One region of the Bradyrhizobium sp. UNPF46 genome, then DNA from elsewhere that is predicted to be linked to it. Evidence: riboswitches for the same ligand, from Rfam matches in the RefSeq annotation. Region 1 holds a riboswitch; the other holds the start of a gene.

Region 1 (10,112 bases):
GGTCGCGGGTGCTCGCCGGCGATTCCGCCGACATCCGCATCGAGCGCGATCGCGCGGGCGGTCTCCTGGTGAGAGCCGATGGCGCAATGCTCGGCCGCTCGGTCGCACGCGGCGAGGCGGTCAGCACGGCGCTGGCGCTCGCAAGCTGGTTCCTGGTCTCCGGCGGCGCGAAGGGCGGGCGAGGGCGCATGGCCGCCCACATCGCCTCCGGCGCCGCATTGCCTCAATCGCTGCGCGGCGAGACCGAGCCTGCGCCCGTGATGGCCGCCTCGCGCCCCGGGCATTACCCGCAAGGCGCGATGGTCGGCGTCGCGTTCGGGCAGTTGCTGCACACGACGCTCGGTCAATTCGCCGGTTGCGGCCACGCGCTGCGCATGACGCCGTGGCGAATGGTGCTGAGCGAGGGCAAGCGCGAGATGCCGAGCGGTGCAGGTCTCATCACCGAGCCGTTCGATCCCGCGCTGCGCGTCATCGCCTGCAGCGGTGCGCCGCGCTGCCGCGAGGCCCATGCCGATACGCGCGCGCTGGCCGCGGCGCTCGCGCCGAGCATCGCCGCCGACGCACGCCTGCACGTCTCCGGCTGCGGCAAGGGCTGCGCCCATTCCGGCGCGGCCGCGGTCACGCTGGTTGCGACGCACGCCGGTTTCGATCTCGTCCGCGACGGGTCGACGCGTGACGAGCCGGCCCTGCGCGGCCTGAACGGCGCGGACATCGTCAGCGATCCCTCGATCCTGGTCGGAGGGCATTGATGCCGCACGCTTACGAGACCGATGGCGCGGAGATCTACCGGCAGTCCTTCGCCACCATCCGGGCCGAAGCCGATCTTGCGCGCTTCTCGCCGGATGAGGAGCAGGTCGTGGTGCGGATGATCCACGCCGCCGGCATGGTCGGCCTGGAGGCGCATATCCGCTTCACGCCCGGCATGGCGACCGCCGCGCGCGCCGCCCTGCAGCGAGGCGCGCCGATCCTGTGCGACGCGCGCATGGTCTCGGAGGGGATTACGCGCGCAAGGCTTCCCGCGGCCAATGCCGTGATCTGCACGCTGGGCGACGAAACCGTGCCCGCGCTCGCTCAATCCATGCGCAACACCCGCTCGGCCGCGGCGCTCGAACTGTGGCGGCCGCATCTCGGCGGCGCGATCGTTGCGATCGGCAATGCGCCGACCGCGCTGTTTCATCTCCTCAACATGCTGGAGGACCCAGGCTGCCCGCGGCCGGCGGCGATCATCGGTTGCCCCGTCGGCTTCGTCGGTGCGGCCGAGTCCAAGGCGGCGCTGATGGCCGCTCCGCCCGTGCCGGCGCTGACGGTCGAGGGCCGCCTTGGCGGATCGGCGATCACCGTTGCCGCGGTGAATGCACTGGCGAGCCGGAGCGAATAGCGATGGGACGCATCATTTGCTGCGGTCTCGGCCCCGGCGATCCTGATCTGATGAGCGTGCGCGCCGATCGCACCGTGCGCGCCGCGCAGCACGTCGCCTATTTCCGCAAGAAGGGAAGGCCGGGCCAGGCGCGCCGCATCGTCGAAGGCATGCTGGCGGCCGGCGTCACCGAATATCCCATGGAATATCCGGTCACCACCGAGATCGCCTTCGACAACCCCGAATACGTTCAGCTGCTTGCCGGCTTCTACGACGAATGGGCCGAGCGCCTGGCGCGGCTTTTGCGCGCGGTCGACGTCGTCGTGCTCTGCGAGGGCGATCCATACTTCTACGGCTCCTTCATGCATCTGCACACGCGCCTGCAAGGCCGTGTCGAGATCGAGGTGATCGCCGGCATTCCCGGCATGGTCGGCTGCTGGAACGGTGTCGGCCAGCCGATCGCGCTCGGCGATGACGTGACGACGGTGCTGATGGGGACGCTTGCCGAGGCCGAGCTCGAGCGGCGCATGCGTGATTCCGACGCGTTGGTCGTCATGAAGACCGGCCGTAATCTCGCAAAGGTGCGCCGCGCGCTCAGCTCGGCTGGTCGGCTGGATGACGCCTGGCTGGTCGAGCGCGGCACCATGCCGGGCGAGCGTGTCGCGCGGCTCGCCGAGATCGATGCCGCCGACTGCCCCTATTTCGCGATCGTGCTGGTGCACGGCAAGGGCCGGCATCTGGACGCCGCCGAATGACGGGCACGCTGACCATCGCGGGCCTCGGGCCGGGCAGCGATGCACTGGTGACGCCCGAGGTCACGGCAGCGCTTGCTTCCGCCACCGACATTCTGGGCTACGCGCCCTATGTCGCGCGCGTGCCGCCGCGAGCCGGACTCAAGCTGCATCCCTCGGATAATCGCGAGGAGCTTCATCGCGCGAGCGAAGCCCTGCGGCTTGCATCCGAGGGCGGCCAGGTCGTTGTCGTATCCTCCGGCGATCCCGGCGTCTTCGCGATGGCCTCCGCCGTGTTCGAGGCGCTCGAGCAGGCACCGCAATATCAGGCGCTGTCGATCCGCGTGCTGCCCGGCATCACCGCGATGCTGGCAGCCGCTGCGCGCGCAGGTGCGCCGCTCGGCCATGATTTCTGCGCGATCAACCTCTCCGACAATCTCAAGCCGTGGACGGCGATCGAGAAGCGGCTGCGTCTCGCCGCGGAAGCTGATTTTTCGATTGCGATGTACAATCCGCGCTCGGCAAGCCGGCCGGAGGGTTTTGGCCGCGCGCTCGCGGTGCTGAAGGACGCCGGCTGCGGCGAGCGTCTCGTGATCTTCGCGCGCGCGATCAGCGCCGCCGACGAGACGATCGAGACCGTGACGCTGAATGATGCGACACCCGAGATGGCCGACATGCGCACGCTGGTGATCGTCGGGAATTCGCACACGCGCCGCGTCGGCCGCTGGGTCTATGCACCGAGGCGGGTCGAATGACCGAGCCACTGCATCACTTCAGTGACGCTCTCGACCCTCCGGCGTTCGGGCAGCTCCGGTCGCGCGATCATGATCACGGGAAGGTCGAGCCTACGGGCCGCGTCGATCTTGGCGCGCGCGCCATCGCCGCCGGAATTGCGGGCGACAATCCATGCGATATTGCGCGCGCGCATCATCGCCAGCTCGCCCTCAAGCGTAAACGGTCCGCGCGATACGATCACGTCGGCGGCGAAAGGCAGGGGCGCTTCCGGCGGATCGACGAACCGCAGCGTGTAGGCATGCTGATTCTTGCGTGCGAACGGCGCGATGTGCTGGCGGCCGATGGCGAGGAACACGTTTGTGGGGGCCTCGGGCAGCGCCGCGACTGCAGCGTCGACATCGGTGACCTCGATCCAATTGTCGCCAGGCGTCTTCGGCCAAGGCGCGCGTTCGAGGGCGATGAGCGGCGTGCCGGTGTCCGCGCACGCCTGAACAGCATTGCGGCTCATCTCGGCTGCGAACGGATGCGTCGCGTCGATCACATGCGTGATGCCTTCGGCGCGGATGGTATCGGCGAGACCTCGCACGCCGCCGAAGCCGCCGATGCGGGTCGGCAGCGGCTGATCCGCCGGCGCGCGGGTGCGGCCGCCATAGGAATAGACGGCGTCGATCCGCGCGCGCGCGATTGCCGCAGCAAGCTCGCTCGCGTCGGCGGTTCCGCCCAGAATGAGGGCGCGTATGGCTGATCCCTGGCTGACCATCATCGGTATCGGCGAAGATGGCCTTGCCGGGCTGTCCGAGGCAAGCCGAAAGGCGCTCCATGAAGCCGAAACCGTGTTCGGCGGCGAACGACATCTCGCGCTGGCCGGCGTGACGAGGCGCGGCCGCCCGTGGCCGGTCCCGTTCGATGCGGAGATCGTGCTGAGCTGCCGCGGCCGGCCGACGGCCGTGCTCGCGTCGGGTGATCCGTTTTGGCACGGCGCCGGAGCAAGCCTTGCCGAGAAGCTCTCCAGCGACGAATGGATCGCGTATCCGGCTCCGTCGACATTCTCGCTCGCTGCTGCGCGGCTTGGCTGGCGTCTCGAATCCGTTGCTTGCCTTGGACTTCATGCCGCCCCGTTCGAGCGGCTGGTGCCGCATCTGGTGAAAGACGCGCGCATCATCTGTCTGATGCGCGATTCAAGGGCGGTGGGCGATCTCGCCAGATGGCTGACGGCGCGCGGATGGGGCGCTTCGCTGCTGTGGACTCTCGCTGCCCTCGGCGGTCCACGTGAAATTGTCGATCGGCATCGCGCCGATCTCTTTGCCGATGATCTCGATGAGAAGCTGATCGCGGTGGCGTTGCTGGCGAGAGGCGGGCAGGGCCTTCCCCGCAGTTCCGGACTGCCAGACAATCTCTTCGTCCATGACGGCCAGATCACCAAGCGGCCGGTGCGCGCGCTGGCGCTCTCCGCGCTGGCGCCGCGGCCGGGCGAACGGCTGTGGGACATCGGCGCCGGATCGGGGTCGATCTCGATCGAGTGGGCGCTGTGCGGGGGACTGGCGAGCGCAGTCGAAGCGCGCGAGGATCGCACCGAGAATATCCGCAAGAATGTGGCGGCGTTCGGGCTGGCACACCGCGTCACCGTCGTCACGGGGAAAGCGCCCGAGGTCCTTGCGGGGCTGGACGCGCCCGACGCCGTTTTCGTCGGCGGTGGCCTTGATGGCGCGCTGTTCGATGCCGTCTGGTCGCGGCTCACACCCGGGACGCGGCTCGTCGCGCATTCCGTGACGCTGGAGACGGAAGCGCTGCTCGGCGAGCTGCATCAGCGCCACGGCGGCGAGCTGATGCGGGTTGAGATCGCACATGCCGCGCCGCTCGGCCGCTATCGTTCATGGGAAGCGGCGCGCCCGGTCGTGCAGTGGAGCGCGGTCCGATGAAGGTCGCCGGGCTCGGATTCAGAAAGGACGTCACGCTGGCTTCGCTGCGCGAGGCGCTGCTGGCAGCGGGCGGCCCCGATGGGCTGGCCGCGATGGCGACCGTCAGCGACAAAGCCGATACGGAGCCGCTGAAGCAGCTCGCGCGCGAGTACGGTTTGCCGATCAAGGCTGTGTCGGCCGACATGCTGGCTGGTATCGAAACGACGACGCAGTCGAAGCTCGTCGTGGAAAAGTTCAAGACCGGATCGGTCGCCGAAGCCGCGGCGCTCGCAGTTGCCGGCCCTCGGGCCCGGCTGATTGCGACGCGCGTGGTCTCGCAGGATCGCACGGCGACGGCCGCGATCGCGGAAGGAGATGGCGCATGACGGTGCATTTCATCGGCGCAGGGCCGGGTGCGCCAGATTTGCTGACGCTGCGCGGCCGCGACCTGATCGCGGCGTGTCCGGTCTGTCTCTATGCCGGTTCGCTCGTACCCGAAGGCGTGCTGGCGCATTGCCCGCCAGGGGCGCGCATCGTCAACACCGCGCCGCTGTCGCTCGACGAGATCATCGCGGAGATTTCGGCGGCGCATGCCGAGGGCAAGGACGTGGCTCGCTTGCATTCCGGCGATCTCGCGATTTGGTCGGCGATGGGCGAGCAACTCCGTCGCCTGCGCGTGCTCGGTATCCCTTTCACTGTGACGCCTGGCGTGCCGTCCTTCTCCGCCGCCGCGGCCGCGCTGGAGGCCGAGCTGACGCTGCCGGGGCTCGCTCAGAGCGTGGTGCTGACGCGCACGCCCGGCCGCGCCAGCGCGATGCCCGAGGGCGAGAAGCTGGCCGCTTTCGCCGCCACCGGGGCGGTGCTTGCGATCCACCTGTCGATCCATCTGCTCGACAAGGTCGTTGCCGAGCTCATGCCGCATTATGGCGAAGATTGCCCGGTCGCGATCGTCTGGCGCGCGAGCTGGCCGGAGCAGCGCATCGTGCGCGCGACGCTGGCAACGCTCGATGCGGCCGTGGGCGCCGAGATGGAGCGCACCGCGCTGATCCTCGTCGGCAAGACGCTCGGCGCTGCGGATTTCGACGAGAGCCGCCTCTATGCGGTCGCCTACGACCGTCGCTATCGGCCGGTCGGCGCCGAGCCACGCTTTCCGGAGGCGTCGTGATGGCGGCAGGCCTCGTCATCTCCGCACCGGCCTCCGGCGTCGGCAAGACCACGCTGACGCTGGCGCTCGCGCGTGCCTGGCGCCATCGCGGCCTGAACGTGCAGTGCTTCAAGAGCGGGCCAGACTATATCGACCCCGCCTTCCATGCCGCCGCCACGGGCCGCGCCTCCGTCAACGTCGACAGCTGGGCGATGGAGCGCGGCACGATCGCGCACCTCGTCAGCCGCGGCGCCGATGCCGATATCGTGCTCGCCGAGGGATCGATGGGCCTGTTCGACGGCGTCGCCGCGCGCGGCGTCTCCGGCACAGGTGCCACCGCCGACATCGCGGAGATGCTGGGCTGGCCGGTGCTGCTGGTGATCGATCCCTCCGGCCAGGCGCAGACCGCAGCCGCAATCGCCGCAGGCCTTCGCGATTATCGCCCCGGCGTGCGCCTTGCCGGCGTGGTGCTCAACCGCGTCGCCAGTCCGCGGCACGAGGACCTGGTGCGGCGCGCACTCGGCGATGCCGGCATCGCCGTGTTCGGCGCGCTGCCGCGTCACGCCGAGATCAGCCTGCCGAAGCGGCACCTTGGCCTCGTGCAGGCCGAAGAGCAGGCGGAGATCGGCAAGCTGATCGACGAGGCCGCGCGGTTCGTGGCCGAGCATGTCGATCTCGAAGCGGTGCTGCGATCCGCGGCCAGCTGGTCGCCGCAGCCGGCGGCGAGCGGACCGAAATTGGTGCCGCCGGGCCAGCGCATTGCGCTTGCGCGCGATGCCGCATTCTCCTTCGTCTATCCGCACATGCTGGAGGCCTGGCGCGCGGCGGGCGCGGAGATCGTGCCGTTCTCGCCGCTGGCCGATGAAGTGCCGGACGCAAGCGCGGATGTCTGCTGGCTGCCCGGCGGCTATCCCGAGCTTCATGCCGGCAGGATCGCGTCCAGCGCCCGTTTTCGCAGCTCCTTGCGCGCCTTCGCCGAAACGCGCTCCGTGCACGGCGAGTGCGGGGGCTATATGGTGCTGGGAACCGCTTTGACCGACGCGGACGGTGTCCGCCACGAGATGACGGGCCTGCTTGGCCTCGAGACGAGTTTTGCCAAGCGCCGGATGCATCTGGGCTATCGCCTGGCAACGCTCGCCGCGCCGATGCCGGGATATCGGACCAGTGCGCGTCTGCGCGGTCATGAGTTTCACTATTCGACCATTCTCGCCCAGCCTGACACGCCGCTGGCCGTCGTGCATGATGCAACGGGCGCCGTCGTTGCCGAGACCGGCTCGCACCGGGGCCACGTCAGCGGCACGTTCTTTCACCTGATCGCGGAGGACCGGTGAGCGGATTCGTTTCCTTCATCTCCGCCGGGCCCGGCGACCCCGAGCTGCTCACGCTCAAGGGTGCCGCGCGGCTGCGCGAGGCCGACGTCGTGCTCTATGACGATCTCGCCTCGGGCGCGATCCTCGATCTCGCCCGACCCGAAGCCAACCTCGTCGCGGTTGGGAAACGGGCAGGGCGCCCCTCGACCAAGCAGCATCACGTCAACCGCCTGCTGGTCGACTACGCCGCAACGGGGGTGCGCGTGGTGCGGCTCAAGTCCGGCGATGCCGGCATCTTCGGCCGGCTCGAGGAGGAGATCGAGACGCTGCGCGAGGCCGGCATCGGCTATGAGATCATTCCAGGCGTCACCTCGGCCTGCGCCGCAGCGGCCCAGGCGGGAATTCCTCTGACCCGGCGCCACACCTCGCGTCGGGTGCAGTTCGTGACCGGGGCCGATGTCACCGGCGAGCTGCCGCCGAATCTGAACTGGGCGGCGCTGGCGGATCCCGAGGCGACCACGGTGGTCTATATGGGCCGGCGCACCTTTCCGGCGCTTGCCGCAAAATTGATCGCGCATGGCCTTGCCGCAGATACCCCGGCGCTGGTCGCCGAATCCCTCGGCCGCTCCGACGAGCGGCTGGTTCGCACCACCATCGCCGAGCTTGCCGAGCAGCTTGCCCGCGGGGGCGCTCCCTCGACCGCAGCCGTGATCCTGTTCGGCGCGCTGGCAGGGGATTATCCCTCGTGACCGCCGCGGCGGCGCCTCGCCCCTTGACGCAGGCTCAGCGAAAGGGGCACACAGGAGAGGCATGGTGCTCACCACGGCGCAAAGCGCCGGAGCATAATCGGGAATGGGGGTGGGCGGACCCAGTTGCGGCGCCCAAAACCCCAGCCGCCCCCGCGACTGTAAGCGGTGAGGGACTTCGATCCGCCACTGGGCCGCAAGGTCCGGGAAGGCCGAAAGTCCCAGTGAACCGCGAGCCAGGAGACCGGCCCTGCACGTTTTGAGGCCAAGGCCGTCGGGTGTGACGGCAGGAAGGAACTGAGCCATGCATATCGAACCCGGCATCGTGACGGGCGCCAAGCTCGTGTTGAGTTACGCAACCGGCATCGCCGCAGGCGGCGTTGCCTTGAAGCTCGCAGCCGAGACCGTGCGCGAGCAGGGCGTCGTGTCGTTCGCGGTGCGGACGCTCGCCACCACCGCTCTCGTCTTCACCTTCTTCGAGATCCTGCCGCACTTCCCGGTCGGCGTCTCCGAGGTGCACTTCATCCTTGGCTCGACCTTGTTCCTGCTGTTCGGGGCCGCGCCCGCCGCCTTCGGCCTCGCGCTCGGTCTCTTCTTCCAGGGCGTGTTCTTCGAGCCGGCCGACATCCCGCAATACGGCATGAACGTCACGACGCTGCTGGTGCCGCTGTTCGCGATCCAGGCGATCGCCTCGCGGATCATCTCGCGCAACACCGCCTATGTCGATCTGAAGTACGCCCAAGCGCTGGCGCTTTCGACGACCTATCAGGCCGGCGTGATCGCCTGGGTGGCGTTCTGGGCGCTCTATGGCTCCGGCTTTGCGATGAGCAACCTTGCCAGCATCGCGACGTTTGCGGCGTCCTACGCGCTGGTCATCGTGATCGAGCCGCTGGCTGATCTTGCCGTGCTGGCGCTGGCGAAGTCGCTGCGCGGCGTCACCGCGCCCGGTCTCGTCACCCCGCGCCTGCACAACGCGGCTTAAGGAGACAAGGGGCGGCCGTCATGGCCGCCCCAGCGCCCGCGATGCTCACGCTTTCCCTGATCGGCATCGGTTGCGGCGATCCTGGCCAGCTCACGCGCGCCGCCGTCGAAGCCGTCAACGCCGCCGATCTCATCCTGATCCCGCGCAAGGGAACGGCGAAGGCCGATCTCGCCGATCTCAGGCGCATGATCTGCGCGGATGTTCTGACCAACGACAAGACTGTCATCGCCGAATTCGATCTTCCGGTGCGCGACGCAGGCGAAGCGGACTATCGCAAGGGCGTGGACGACTGGCACGATGCGGTCGCCGCAACCTGGTCGAAAGCGATCGCGGATCATCTCGACGGCGAGGGCAAGGTCGCGCTGCTGATCTGGGGCGACCCCTCGCTCTACGATTCCTCGCTGCGCATCGCGCGGCGGCTCGATCCCTTGCCCAATATCGAGGTTGTGCCCGGCATCACCTCGATCCAGGCGCTGTGCGCGGCGCATGCGCTGCCGCTCAACGACATCGGCGAGCCGTTTCTGGTCACGACCGGACGCCGCCTGCGCGAGGGCGGTTGGCCGGCAGGCGTCGATACGATTGTCGTGATGCTCGACGGCGGCACGGCGTTCCAGTCGCTCGATCCGGAAGGCTTGCACATCTATTGGGGCGCCTATCTCGGCATGCAAGATCAGATCATCCTGTCCGGCGCGCTGGCCGACATCGGTCCGCGCATCGTCGCGGCGCGGCAAGAGGCGCGCGAGCGGCATGGCTGGATCATGGACAGCTACATTCTCAAGCGCGCGCGTGAGGCGAGGCAGCATGCTTCCTGACTGGGTTACCCAACAATGCCCTGCGATCTCCGCGACCCATCGCGACGCCGCGATTGCACGCCAGGCGCAACTGACGAAGCCGACCGGCGCGCTTGGCCGGCTCGAGCAGCTCGCGATCGAGCTCGCAGGCCTGCAGGCGACCGAGCAGCCGCGTGCCGCGCGCGTGCCGATCATCGTCTTCGCCGGCGACCACGGCATTGTCGCGCAGGGCGTCTCGGCCTATCCGCAAGCGGTGACCATCGCGATGATGGCGAATTTTGCCGCCGGCGGCGCCGCGATCTCGGTGCTGGCGCGCGAGCTCGGCTCCAGCCTTGATGTCGTCGACGCCGGCACGCTGGCGCAGGAGGAGATGCCTGATATCGTGACCGACAAGCCGCGCCACGGCACGCGCGATTTC
Region 2 (10,112 bases), on a different contig from region 1:
GAGACCACGTCATTGAGGCGATGCTCGGCGCCGAGATGCAGCGCGTATTGGGTCTCGCTGCTGGTCAGCGGCAGCGCGCCGATGTCGGCGTTGAACGGCGCGGCCAGGTTGAAATTATCGCGTGCGGCAAGGCTGACGTTCTGCACCCGTGCGCCATAGGAGATATCGGTCGTCGGCGCCACGCCCAATGCGTGCTGGAAATAGCCCGCGACCGTCTGCTGCCTGAGGTCGTAATTGTGCCAGGCGGCGAGCCCCTTCCCGGCGCCGCGGTTCTGCTCAAAGCTCGCATCGTAATAGTCGATGCCGGTCAGGAGCTGCGAGGGCATGCCGAGCAAGAGGCTCTTCACGCTGAGCCGCGGCGTGATCGACCATGTCGTCAGATGGGAATCGACATAGGTCGAGGTGAAGAAGGCCGGGACCGGCATCGGGCTGGAGAAGAACGCGCTCTGCTGCTTCTTGTCACGCACGCCGCCGTCGACGATGAGGTCGACGCCGTTGACCAGGGTCTTGGTGAAGCCCGCCGTCGCGCCATAACCCTGCTGGTTGGCATAGTTGAACGGCGTGCTGGTGCCTCGCCGATTGCTCGTGAGCTCGTCGAGGCCGATGGAGGGATCGACGGTGCGGCCGCCCGGCAGTCGCAGTTCCTGATTGTCGCCGGTGACGGTGAGAAACGCAGTCAAGCCTGATGTGGTGTAGTTGAGATTGCCGACGGCATTTTTCTGGGAATAGCGATTGTTGTCGCGATAGCCGTCGGTGCTGACGGCATTGCCGTAGAACGAGGTCGACCACGGACCGGAATTGAGTGAGGTCGAGACGTTGCCGAGCCTGGTGTTGAACGAGCCGAAGCCGGCTTCGATGCGCGCGGTCACGGGCGGCCCGCCGACGCCGTTCCTGGTGACGATGTTGATCACGCCGCCGACCGCGTTGTCGCCGTAGAGCACCGCGCCGGAATTACCGCGCGTGATCTCGATCCGCTCGATGGAATTGAGCGGGATGGTGGAGAGGTCCACCTGCGCCATGTCGACGTCGTTCAGCCGCCGGCCGTTGACCAGCACCAGCGTATTGGCGGTGGCAAAAGCGCCGAAGCCGCGCAAATCCACGCTGGTCTTGGCGCCGATTGGGCCGCCATAGAACGTGGTGATCTGGGCTCCCGGCGTCTGCGCCGCGATGATCTCGGCAAGCGTCTGCGACGGCGAATGCGCGATATCGGCGGCCGTGATGACGGTCGTGGCGGCGCCGACGATGCCGCCATCGCCGGCGCCAGAATCGGATCCGGACGAGCCGGCACCACGCCCTGCCGGCGCGACAGTCGCGGCTTCCCGCGGCCGCGCCGCATCGCCATTTCCGGTCGCCCTGGCCCGCGTGCGGTTCTGATCCGCCGGCTGCTTCACCTCGATCGGCGGCAGCTGCTCGGCAAGGGCCTGCTGGGCGAAGGCGGCAGACAGATCGAGCGAATGGAGGGAGACGGACGCGAACAGGCCAGCGCTGAGGCGCCAGGCGGCAGAGATGGGACGGGACACAGTTGAAACCTCGGTATGACGTCAGTGGCACGTCACAGCGAACGAGGTTCCACGGCAGAGCGATGGATTGCTCCGGTGAAGCCAATGTCTGTACTCCCCGACCGACATCGTCGCGTGTGACCACGGCTGACGGCAGGTCTCCTGGCTCGCGGGTCGTGACCTCTACGTCGCCTTCCCAGGACCGAGATTCCCAGTGGCATGAGACGAAAGATTCACCGCTTACAGTTGCGGGGGCAGCCGTGGCGTTGAGACAGATCCCGGCGTTGGGACGTCCCGCACCACATTCCCTTTTGATCTCCGTGAGGAGAACCGTCACCGGCCATTTACGTATCGTTCCGCCGGAGAGTCAATCGACGGCCTGCCGTTGTCACCCCCGCCGGCCGACATCGCCGTACCGGCCGATGGTTCATGAGAGCGGGGCCGGGTCAGGTCCGCCCCCGCAAACGTTGCGCCTGGGCCCAGGCGGCAGCGACGTCGCGTGGCGGAACGTCGACGCGCTTGATGGGGGTCAGTTCGCCGGAGGCCGAGACGATCGCGGTCTCCTCGCGGCGGCACCGCGTGCAGACGAAGCGGACCTCATGTGGGGACGCCGACCAGCTCGACCGCTTCACATTGGCCGCCATCGGCCAGGTATCGCAATGCGAGCACGACACCAGAAATCGACCGGGATCGAGCATACCCATTTCCATCGGACTCCGCGTCCTGCCGTGTCCCTCAATGATTAACCCACGTGAATCGTTCCGGTGCCCGAGCACCGCCGGTTCCGTCCCGGGAGCAGCCGCTGCCTGCGAGTGCGCTCAGCGCGCGCCCTTGAGGGTACAGGAGGTGGTGCAAGTGACCGTCGTGCCATGATCGCAGGATTTGCAGGCGCTGACGCACTGGTTCATGTCGCGGGGATTGTAGCTGTAGTTCCGCAACGGGCAGACCGGCGTGGTCGAGCCCGTGATGTCCTGCTCCTGGTCGCAGGCGGCCGTCATGAGCGCGAATATGATCACGGCAACGAGGCGCATGGGATTGCCCTGTCAGACTTGGCAATGACACTCGCGAGACGCGCTGCATTGCAGCGAACCCCGGCCTTCCCACCACGGGCATCGCCGATCAGCGACGCCTGAGTGCCATCAGGATGCGCGCCAGATGTTAAGAACGGATTGCAGCCGGCCTCAGGCCGCAGCCCTGGTCGCGATTGCCTGCCGCATGTCCACCGCCAGCTGACGGTACTGCTCCGAAAGCTTCAGATAGAACTCGCGCTTGGTGCTGTCGGTGGCGAGCTTGGCGATCAGCTCGCATTCGGCCGTGAGTGTCTCGAACCGTTCCAGCCTGTCCTGAAGTTCTGGCATCGGCGTGTCCCCATCAAACGCCTCAAGGACATCCAACCTAAGCCCGCGGAATAGGTCACGGCGAACATCGTTATCGAGTAGAATCAATTTTTCCGATGCGGCCGCCTATTTGCTGTCGAGCCGCCAGGCGCCGTCCCATCCCTCGTCCGGCGGGCTCGCCTCGAACTGCGCGATGCGGCCGAGCATGGTGCGCGAGGGGCCATCGCCGGGGACGGCTTCGAGCGCCGCGTTGAAGCCGGCGCGCGCCGCATCGAAGCGCCGGATACGATAGGCGGCGAGCGCTTCGGCATAATGCGCGCGCAAGCCGGCTTGCGCATCGGTCAGTGCGCCCGCCCGCGCCATCACCTCGAAGATCGGCTGCGGCGCGCTCTGGCCCGCGACGGCCAGACGATCGATCTCGCGCAGCTCGAGCCGCGATCCGATCGCCTCGGCCGTTGCCTGCGAGACCAGGATGCGGGTGCCGTAGACCTTGTTGGCGGCCTCCAGCCGCGAGGCCAGGTTCACGGCATCGCCCATCACGGTGAAGCTCATCATCAGCTCGGAGCCGATGCTGCCGGTCAGGACCTCGCCGGTGGCGATGCCGATCCGCAAATCGCACGGCGCGGGCATGGCGCGGATGCCAAGCAGGTCGGGCAGCTGCCTCTGCAGCGCCGGCACCTGGTCGGCCATCTCGATGGCGGCGACGCCGGCCAAGAGCGCCTGCTCGTCCTCCTCGACGAAGGGCGGGCCCCAATAGGACATGATGGCGTCGCCGATATACTTGTCGATGACGCCGCGATTGCTCCTGACGGGCGCGGACATCACCGTGAAATAATGGTTCATCACCTTGACGAGGCCGCGCGGCGTCATGCCCTCGCTCATCGAGGTGAAACCGCTCATATCGCAGAACATGATGGTCATGACCCGGCGCTCGCCGTCGATGGCGACCTCCGGCCGGTCGATCAGCCCCTGCACCACCTTGGGATCGATGTAGCGGCCGAAGGTCTCGCGGATGCGCTCATTGTGCCTGAGCTGCTCGGTCATGCGGTTGAAGGCTGCGGCGAGCTCGCCGATCTCGTCCTGGGTGGAGACGGTGATGGTCTTGTCGAAGCGGCCCGCCTCCACCTCGCGGGTGCCGGCGAGCAGCAGCCGCACCGGGCGCGTGATACCGCTGGACACCATGAGCGCAAACACAAAGCCGACGATCGCCGCGAGCAACGTCACGACGCCCGACACGACGATCGCCTGATGCTGGCGGCTGATCACCTGCGACGTCGAGAAGAACACCTGCGTCAGCATGTCGGCGCGGATCGCATCGACCTTGCGGTTGAACGCGTCGCGCAGACCGTCGAGCTGTTCCAGCGTGCCGCGGGCCGCGGCCATGTCCTTGGCCTCGACCTGCTTGAGCAGTTTTGCATTGCCCTCGTCCAGATTGCGCCGCAGCTCGGTGACGGCGTTCTCGATGCGGACGTCGATCCGCCCCAGCGCGGCATTGTCCGAATACGTCCTGGGATCGTCGATGATCGCGTTGATGAGCTTGCGCGCGGCCTCGGCCTCCTCCTCGAACTTGCGGTCCGATTGTTCGAAGGCGCGAAGGCGCGCCGTATAGGCCTCATCGTCCGAAGGGGCCTCCATTCTGGTCATGACCATCCGCCGCAGCGCCAGCGCGCGCTCCAGCGATTGGATGTTGGCGCGGGCCAGATGGCTGTAGGCCGGGATGTAGCGGTTGGTCAGCTCGTCGAGCAGGACGCCGACCTGGCTGGACATCACCATCGACAGGATCGAGGTGACCAGCATCAGGACGATCAATCCGAGGGCGATGCCGACGATCTTGCGCCGGATCGACTGGTTGAAAAGCGGCATTGGTGCGGGGCAAAGGCCAGAAGGATGGAGCGATGGAACTCCATACACCGGATCCGACCAGGGGAACACGCGCAATTGGGGTCCGCTGACGCCCGGAACCGACCCGGCCGTCGTGCAGGGCCGGATCGTTAACGAAGGTTAAAGGGACTGCCCTTTGCGCCAGTCCCGAAGTTCCCGCGTCGCATCTGTATTTTGCCGCATTGTTGCGACAGCGTGAGGAATGCGGGACGATGCCGTGGCATCGTCTTCGATGCCTTTGATTCTCAAGCCGCATGTCGTCGCGGACCTTGGTTTGTAGTGGTTTCGCAGGGGGACCATGGAATGAACCAGTGCCTACGCTCGCTCGCGTGTGTCGTTGCCGTGGCCGCGTTGGCCCTCATTCCCACCGAGCTGGCAGCGAAGAGCAGTCACAAATCGTCCGCGCCGAAGAAGTCGCATGAGGCGAAAGCCGGCAAGCAGCGTCATGCCAACGCCGGCAAGGCGCGGCATGTCAAGCAAGCAAATGGCAAGCATGCCGAGGCCAAGCGCAAGTCGAAGACGCAAGACGAGGCGCCCGCAGACAAGCCGGCAGCGCCGGCGCTCACCGGCGACCTTGCCGCGCTGAAGGACGCGATCGATCTCGCGCGCAAGGGCAAGACCGAGGACGCCAGCGCCGCGCGCGACCGCATTGCCGATCCCGCTGGCCAGAAGCTCGCCGACTGGTTCATGCTGCGCCACTCCGAGAGCACGGCGAATTTCAAGCGCTACGCCGCCTTCCTCGCCGCCAATCCGGACTGGCCGAGCCGAACCCTGCTCCGCCGCCGCGCCGAGGCGCGGCTGTGGCAGGAGAAGAGCGACGCTGCCACCGTGCACAAATTCACCATGGACCGCCCGATCAGCGCCAAGGGCAAGTTCGCGCTCGCCCGTGTGCTGCTGACCGAAGGCGATGCCGACCGAGCCGCGCGCCTCGTGCGCGAGGCCTGGCGCACGGACGAATTGTCCGAGCGCAGCGAGGAGGATTCCTACGAGGCGTTCCGCGATCTCTTGACCGCAGACGATCATCGCGCCCGCATGGACAAGCGGCTCGGCGCCAAGGACTACGCGGCTGCGCGGCGCGCCGCAAAGCGGCTCGGCGAGGACGAGCTTGCGATCGTCAAGGCCTGCGCCGCCGTGACTGGCAAAGCCAACAAGGCCAAGGACTATCTCGACGACGTCTCGACGGAAGCCCGCCGCGATCTCGGTTATGTGCTGTGCCGCGCCCAATGGCACCTGCAGAAGGACCGCATCGACGACGCCGCCGAGGTGATCCTGGCCGCCGCACCCGACACCATGGCGGCGCAGGATACCGACGCCTGGTGGCGCGAGCGCCGCCTGCTCGCGCGCAAGCTGCTCGACCAGGGCAAGTCCAGAACCGCCTATGACGTGGTGCGCACCGCCGCGGTGCCCGAGAAGGAAGTCTATCGCGTCGACTACCACTTCATGTGCGGCTGGATCGCGCTGCGCTTTCTTGGCGATCCCAAGGCGGCGATGGTGCACTTCGCCGCGATCGACGAAGGCTCGGCCAATCCGCTCGCGCTGTCGCGCGCCCATTATTGGCGCGGCCGTGCGGCCGAGGCCATGGGCGCCATGGCCGATGCGCGCATGAGCTACAGGGCCGCGGCGCGCTATCCGACTGCCTATTACGGCCAGCTGGCGCGTGCCAAGCTCGGTCTCGACCGGATCGAGCTGCGTCCGCCCTCGCCCGTGCTGGCCGCAGTCGACACGTCGCCCGCCGACGAGCGCGTGCGCGCCGCCGAGATGCTCTACGGCATCGGCGAGCGCGACATGGTGTTCTATTACGCCGAGGATTTCGCCAAGGAGAGCACCGACGTCACGGCGCTCGAAGCGCTCGGCGAGCTTGCCGGGCAGCGCAACGACGCGCGCGTGATGCTGGAGGTCGGCAAGACCGCGCTGGCGCGCGGGCTCGCGCTCGACCATTACGCCTTCCCGACCATCGGCATCCCCGAGCACAAGCAGGTCGCGCCCGCGATCGAGACCAGCGTGATCTATTCGGTGGCACGCACCGAGAGCTCGTTCGACCAGCGCGACAAGTCGCCCGCGAACGCGGTCGGCCTGATGCAGGTAACGCCGGAAGCCGGCCGCGACACCGCCAAACGCTTCGGCTTGACTTATGACTGGGACAAGATGGTCTCCGATCCCGTCTACAACACGCAGATGGGCGCGGCCGAGCTCAGTGCGCTGCTGTCGGAATATCGGGGCAACCAGATCATGACCTTCGCCGGCTACAATGCCGGCCGCGGCCGCGTGCGCGAATGGGTGCAGGCGCGCGGCGATCCACGCGACCCCAATGTCGATCCGGTCGACTGGGTCGAGCGCATCCCGCTGTCGGAGACGCGCAACTACGTCCAGCGCGTGATGGAGAACGTGCTGGTCTACCGCGCGCGGTTCGAAGGCAGCGGCATGGTCGCCGGCAAGACCGACGAGCGCGTGGTGACGAAGGACGCCAGCGCCAAGGCAACGCCGGTGGGATTGACTGGGGCCGGCGACTGATCGTCGGGCCCTGAGGCTCCAGGCCGTCAGCCCGGGACCACCAGGCCGCTCATGGGGCGGACTGTCACACCCGCGCGCGGCGTTGCAGAGTCATCTTGACGCAACTCCCCAAATTATTCAATTTTGGCGATCGTTATTTTTTTGTTGCATTTTTTGGGTGTATCGATGGATTGTACGCGCGTTTCGGTGCCGCTCGATCGTATTTCCCGCAATCTCGTCCGCCTGGCGACGCTAGCCGGAATTGCCCTGATCGCCATAGGAGGTTTGCCGGCCAAGGCGCAGAACCAGGAAGCCTGCACCCAGCTGGAAGCCAAATTGGATGTGATCAAAGCGGCGGACCGGGAGATTGCCGAGGCCGATGGCATCATTGACGCGGCCGGGAAGTCGGAGACTGAAAAGACTGCGGCCAAGGAGCAGAAGGAGGCCGCAAGCAAGATCAAGGCGGCCGCCTCGAAATCCAATCCGTTGCAGTACGAGCTGAACAGGCTCTCGACTTTACCGGCCGAGCTGCGCGTCGAGAGCAGCAGCAACAGTCTGCCCGGCGGAGGGCAGGCCTGGTTCAACATCGTCGGTGCGCCCTTCAGCGACGAACGTGCGAATGTGTGCGTCCGGCTCTATCAACGAACCTCGCCGCAGCCGCGATCGGCGGCTCCTCCCCAACCGGCGCAGCAGAAACCACCCGCGCAGCAGACAGAACCGGCACAGTCGGAGAACTTCACGCAGGTCTCGATCGCGCAATCCTATCGCTTCGTCGATGCGACAGATAAGAACACGCCGAAATATCGCATCATATTCAATGTGGAGGCTCCGGGTTCGCCCCAACTGCAGTCAACAGACCGGGACTACCTGCTGGTCGCGTTCTTCGCGGCCGCCAAACCTGCCGATAGCAAGCTGCTAACCTACTTCACCACGAAGTCTGTGACGCACAAAATGCCGGCTGTCATCGCGGCGCTGCTGTTCGTTAGCATCATCTATATCGGGCTGGCCTGGGCGACTTATGATCTCAAGGACATGGGCGACCTCACGGGTCTGAGCCGCGACCTCTATGCCGTCAGCCCGATCCGCATCACGGCCGGCGTTCTCGGCGATTCCAGCATCTCTCAAGTCCAGGTCGTCCTGTTCACCTTCATCGTCGCGGGACTGCTGTTCTATCTATGGCTCCGCACCGGATTGCTTGCGAGCATCTCCGCCGACCTGCTTTACCTCCTCGGCATCAGTGCAGTGGGCGCCGGCGGCGCCAAATACACGGCCACACTGAAGGCCGAGCTCGACAAGGAAGCGAATGATTTTGCGCTCGCCAAGGGCTGGTACAATTGGACTCCAATACCGGCAGCCAAGAACGCAAATCTGGCAAACCTGCTGATGACCGGGCAGCGACTCGACGTCTACAAATTCCAGGTGGCCGTCTTCACTCTGGTCGTCGCAGCCTACGTCCTCTCCAGCGGTCAGAACGATCTGGGAGACGTCACGATATCAGAGACGATGCTGTATCTGATCGGCATCTCCCAGGGCGTCTATATCGGCGGCAAGGCGATTACCGACCGGAAAACGCTGATCGAAAATGCGATCAAGAAGATGAACGCTCTGGAAAAGGAGACGGACCCAGCCAAGAAGAAGGAATATGCCGCCGCGGAGGAGACAGCGAAGCGGGAATTCGCATCGTTCTTCCAGCTGGAGCAGGACAAGCCGCGCGACCTGCCCCCACCGGCGCCACCCGCCCCGATTCCATGAGCGGCGCCGATCCCGCTCCGCCTCAATCCACCTTGATGTTCGCCGCCTTGATGATCGGCCACCATTTTGCGATCTCGGCCTTCTGACGGGCACCGAGCGCTTCGGGCGTGAGCTGATCCTTCGGCGTCATCTCGAGGCCCTGGCCTTCGAGCTGCTTCCTCACGGCGGGATCGTTCAGTGCTTCCACGGCCGCGGCGTTGAGCTTGGCCACGATCTCCTTCGGCGTGCCCTTCGGCACCCATAGGCCCGACCACAGCGTCATGTTGAAGCCCTTCAGGCCCGCCTCTTCCGCGGTCGGGATGTCGGGCGCCGAGGCGAGGCGCTTGCTGTCGGTGATGGCGTAGGCGCGGATGGTGCCGGCGCGAACCTGGGCGATCGAGTTGGAGGTCTGGTCGACGATGAGGTCGATCTGGCCGGCGATCAGGTCGTTCAGCGCGGGCGCGGTGCCGCGATAGGGCACATATTGCAGCTTGATACCGGAGACGCTTTCGAAATAGACGCCGGCAATGTGGCTGCCGGAGCCGGCGCCCGCGGTCCCCGCCGTCGGCGGCGAGGGGCGCGACTTCAGCCATTCGATCAGTTCCTTCAGCGACGTCGCGGGCACCGCGTTCTTGCTGACGACGATCATCGGATTGCTCGGCAGCAGCACCACCGGCTCGAGGTCGGCGACGAGGTCGTATTTGAGCTTGTAGACGGCGCCGTTGGCGACGTGTGTCCCGAGATGGCCGAAGGAGATGGTGTATCCGTCAGGCGGCGATTGCACGGCACGGGCAACGCCGATCGAGCCACCGGCGCCGGTGACGTTCTCGACCACGAGAGGCTGGCCGAGCGAAATGCGCATCCGCTCGGCGAGCACGCGCGCCATCGCATCCGACGGTCCGCCGGCCGCGAACGGCACGATGATGGTGATGGGATGGGTGGGATAGTCATCGGCGCGCGCGCCAGACGTCAATCCAAGACCCGCAACGAGTAGCGCCCATAGCAATTTACGCCCCATGCCTGCTCACCTCCGCCCTTTCTTGCTCGCGCGACACCGCCGCGCTTTCTTGTTTCGAGCTGACAAATATCACGCTATTGGCATTAGACACATCATTGCGAACTACGTAATTCGTCGCGGCCTGCAGCATCAGCCGCGGGCCGAACGGTCCTTGGG

Evidence for each region. Region 1 has a riboswitch for cobalamin ahead of UNPF46_RS05355 (energy-coupling factor ABC transporter permease). Riboswitches for the same ligand answer to the same signal wherever they lie in the genome.
Region 2: another riboswitch for cobalamin. It lies ahead of UNPF46_RS36520 (TonB-dependent receptor); the one in region 1 lies ahead of UNPF46_RS05355 (energy-coupling factor ABC transporter permease).

Annotation. Positions count from the first base shown of each region.
Region 1 covers NZ_LFJB01000009.1:92,994-103,105, forward strand. Annotated here, with positions in the region: gene cobG (precorrin-3B synthase) at 1-749, shown strand, start outside; gene UNPF46_RS05310 (precorrin-8X methylmutase) at 749-1,378, shown strand; gene UNPF46_RS05315 (precorrin-2 C(20)-methyltransferase) at 1,381-2,112, shown strand; gene cobJ (precorrin-3B C(17)-methyltransferase) at 2,109-2,843, shown strand; gene UNPF46_RS05325 (cobalt-precorrin-6A reductase) at 2,819-3,583, opposite strand; gene cbiE (precorrin-6y C5,15-methyltransferase (decarboxylating) subunit CbiE) at 3,561-4,742, shown strand; gene UNPF46_RS05335 (cobalamin biosynthesis protein) at 4,739-5,107, shown strand; gene cobM (precorrin-4 C(11)-methyltransferase) at 5,104-5,886, shown strand; gene UNPF46_RS05345 (cobyrinic acid a,c-diamide synthase CobB) at 5,886-7,196, shown strand; gene cobA (uroporphyrinogen-III C-methyltransferase) at 7,193-7,924, shown strand; cobalamin riboswitch at 7,970-8,188, shown strand; gene UNPF46_RS05355 (energy-coupling factor ABC transporter permease) at 8,226-8,903, shown strand; gene cobF (precorrin-6A synthase (deacetylating)) at 8,945-9,715, shown strand; gene cobT (nicotinate-nucleotide--dimethylbenzimidazole phosphoribosyltransferase) at 9,705-10,112, shown strand, end outside.
Region 2 covers NZ_LFJB01000125.1:18,895-29,006, reverse strand. Annotated here, with positions in the region: gene UNPF46_RS36520 (TonB-dependent receptor) at 1-1,520, opposite strand, end outside; cobalamin riboswitch at 1,635-1,849, opposite strand; gene UNPF46_RS36515 (hypothetical protein) at 1,946-2,209, opposite strand; gene UNPF46_RS36510 (hypothetical protein) at 2,318-2,530, opposite strand; gene UNPF46_RS38090 (hypothetical protein) at 2,681-2,857, opposite strand; gene UNPF46_RS36505 (adenylate/guanylate cyclase domain-containing protein) at 2,963-4,699, opposite strand; gene UNPF46_RS36500 (lytic transglycosylase domain-containing protein) at 5,021-7,228, shown strand; gene UNPF46_RS36495 (hypothetical protein) at 7,352-8,959, shown strand; gene UNPF46_RS36490 (tripartite tricarboxylate transporter substrate binding protein BugD) at 8,982-9,956, opposite strand.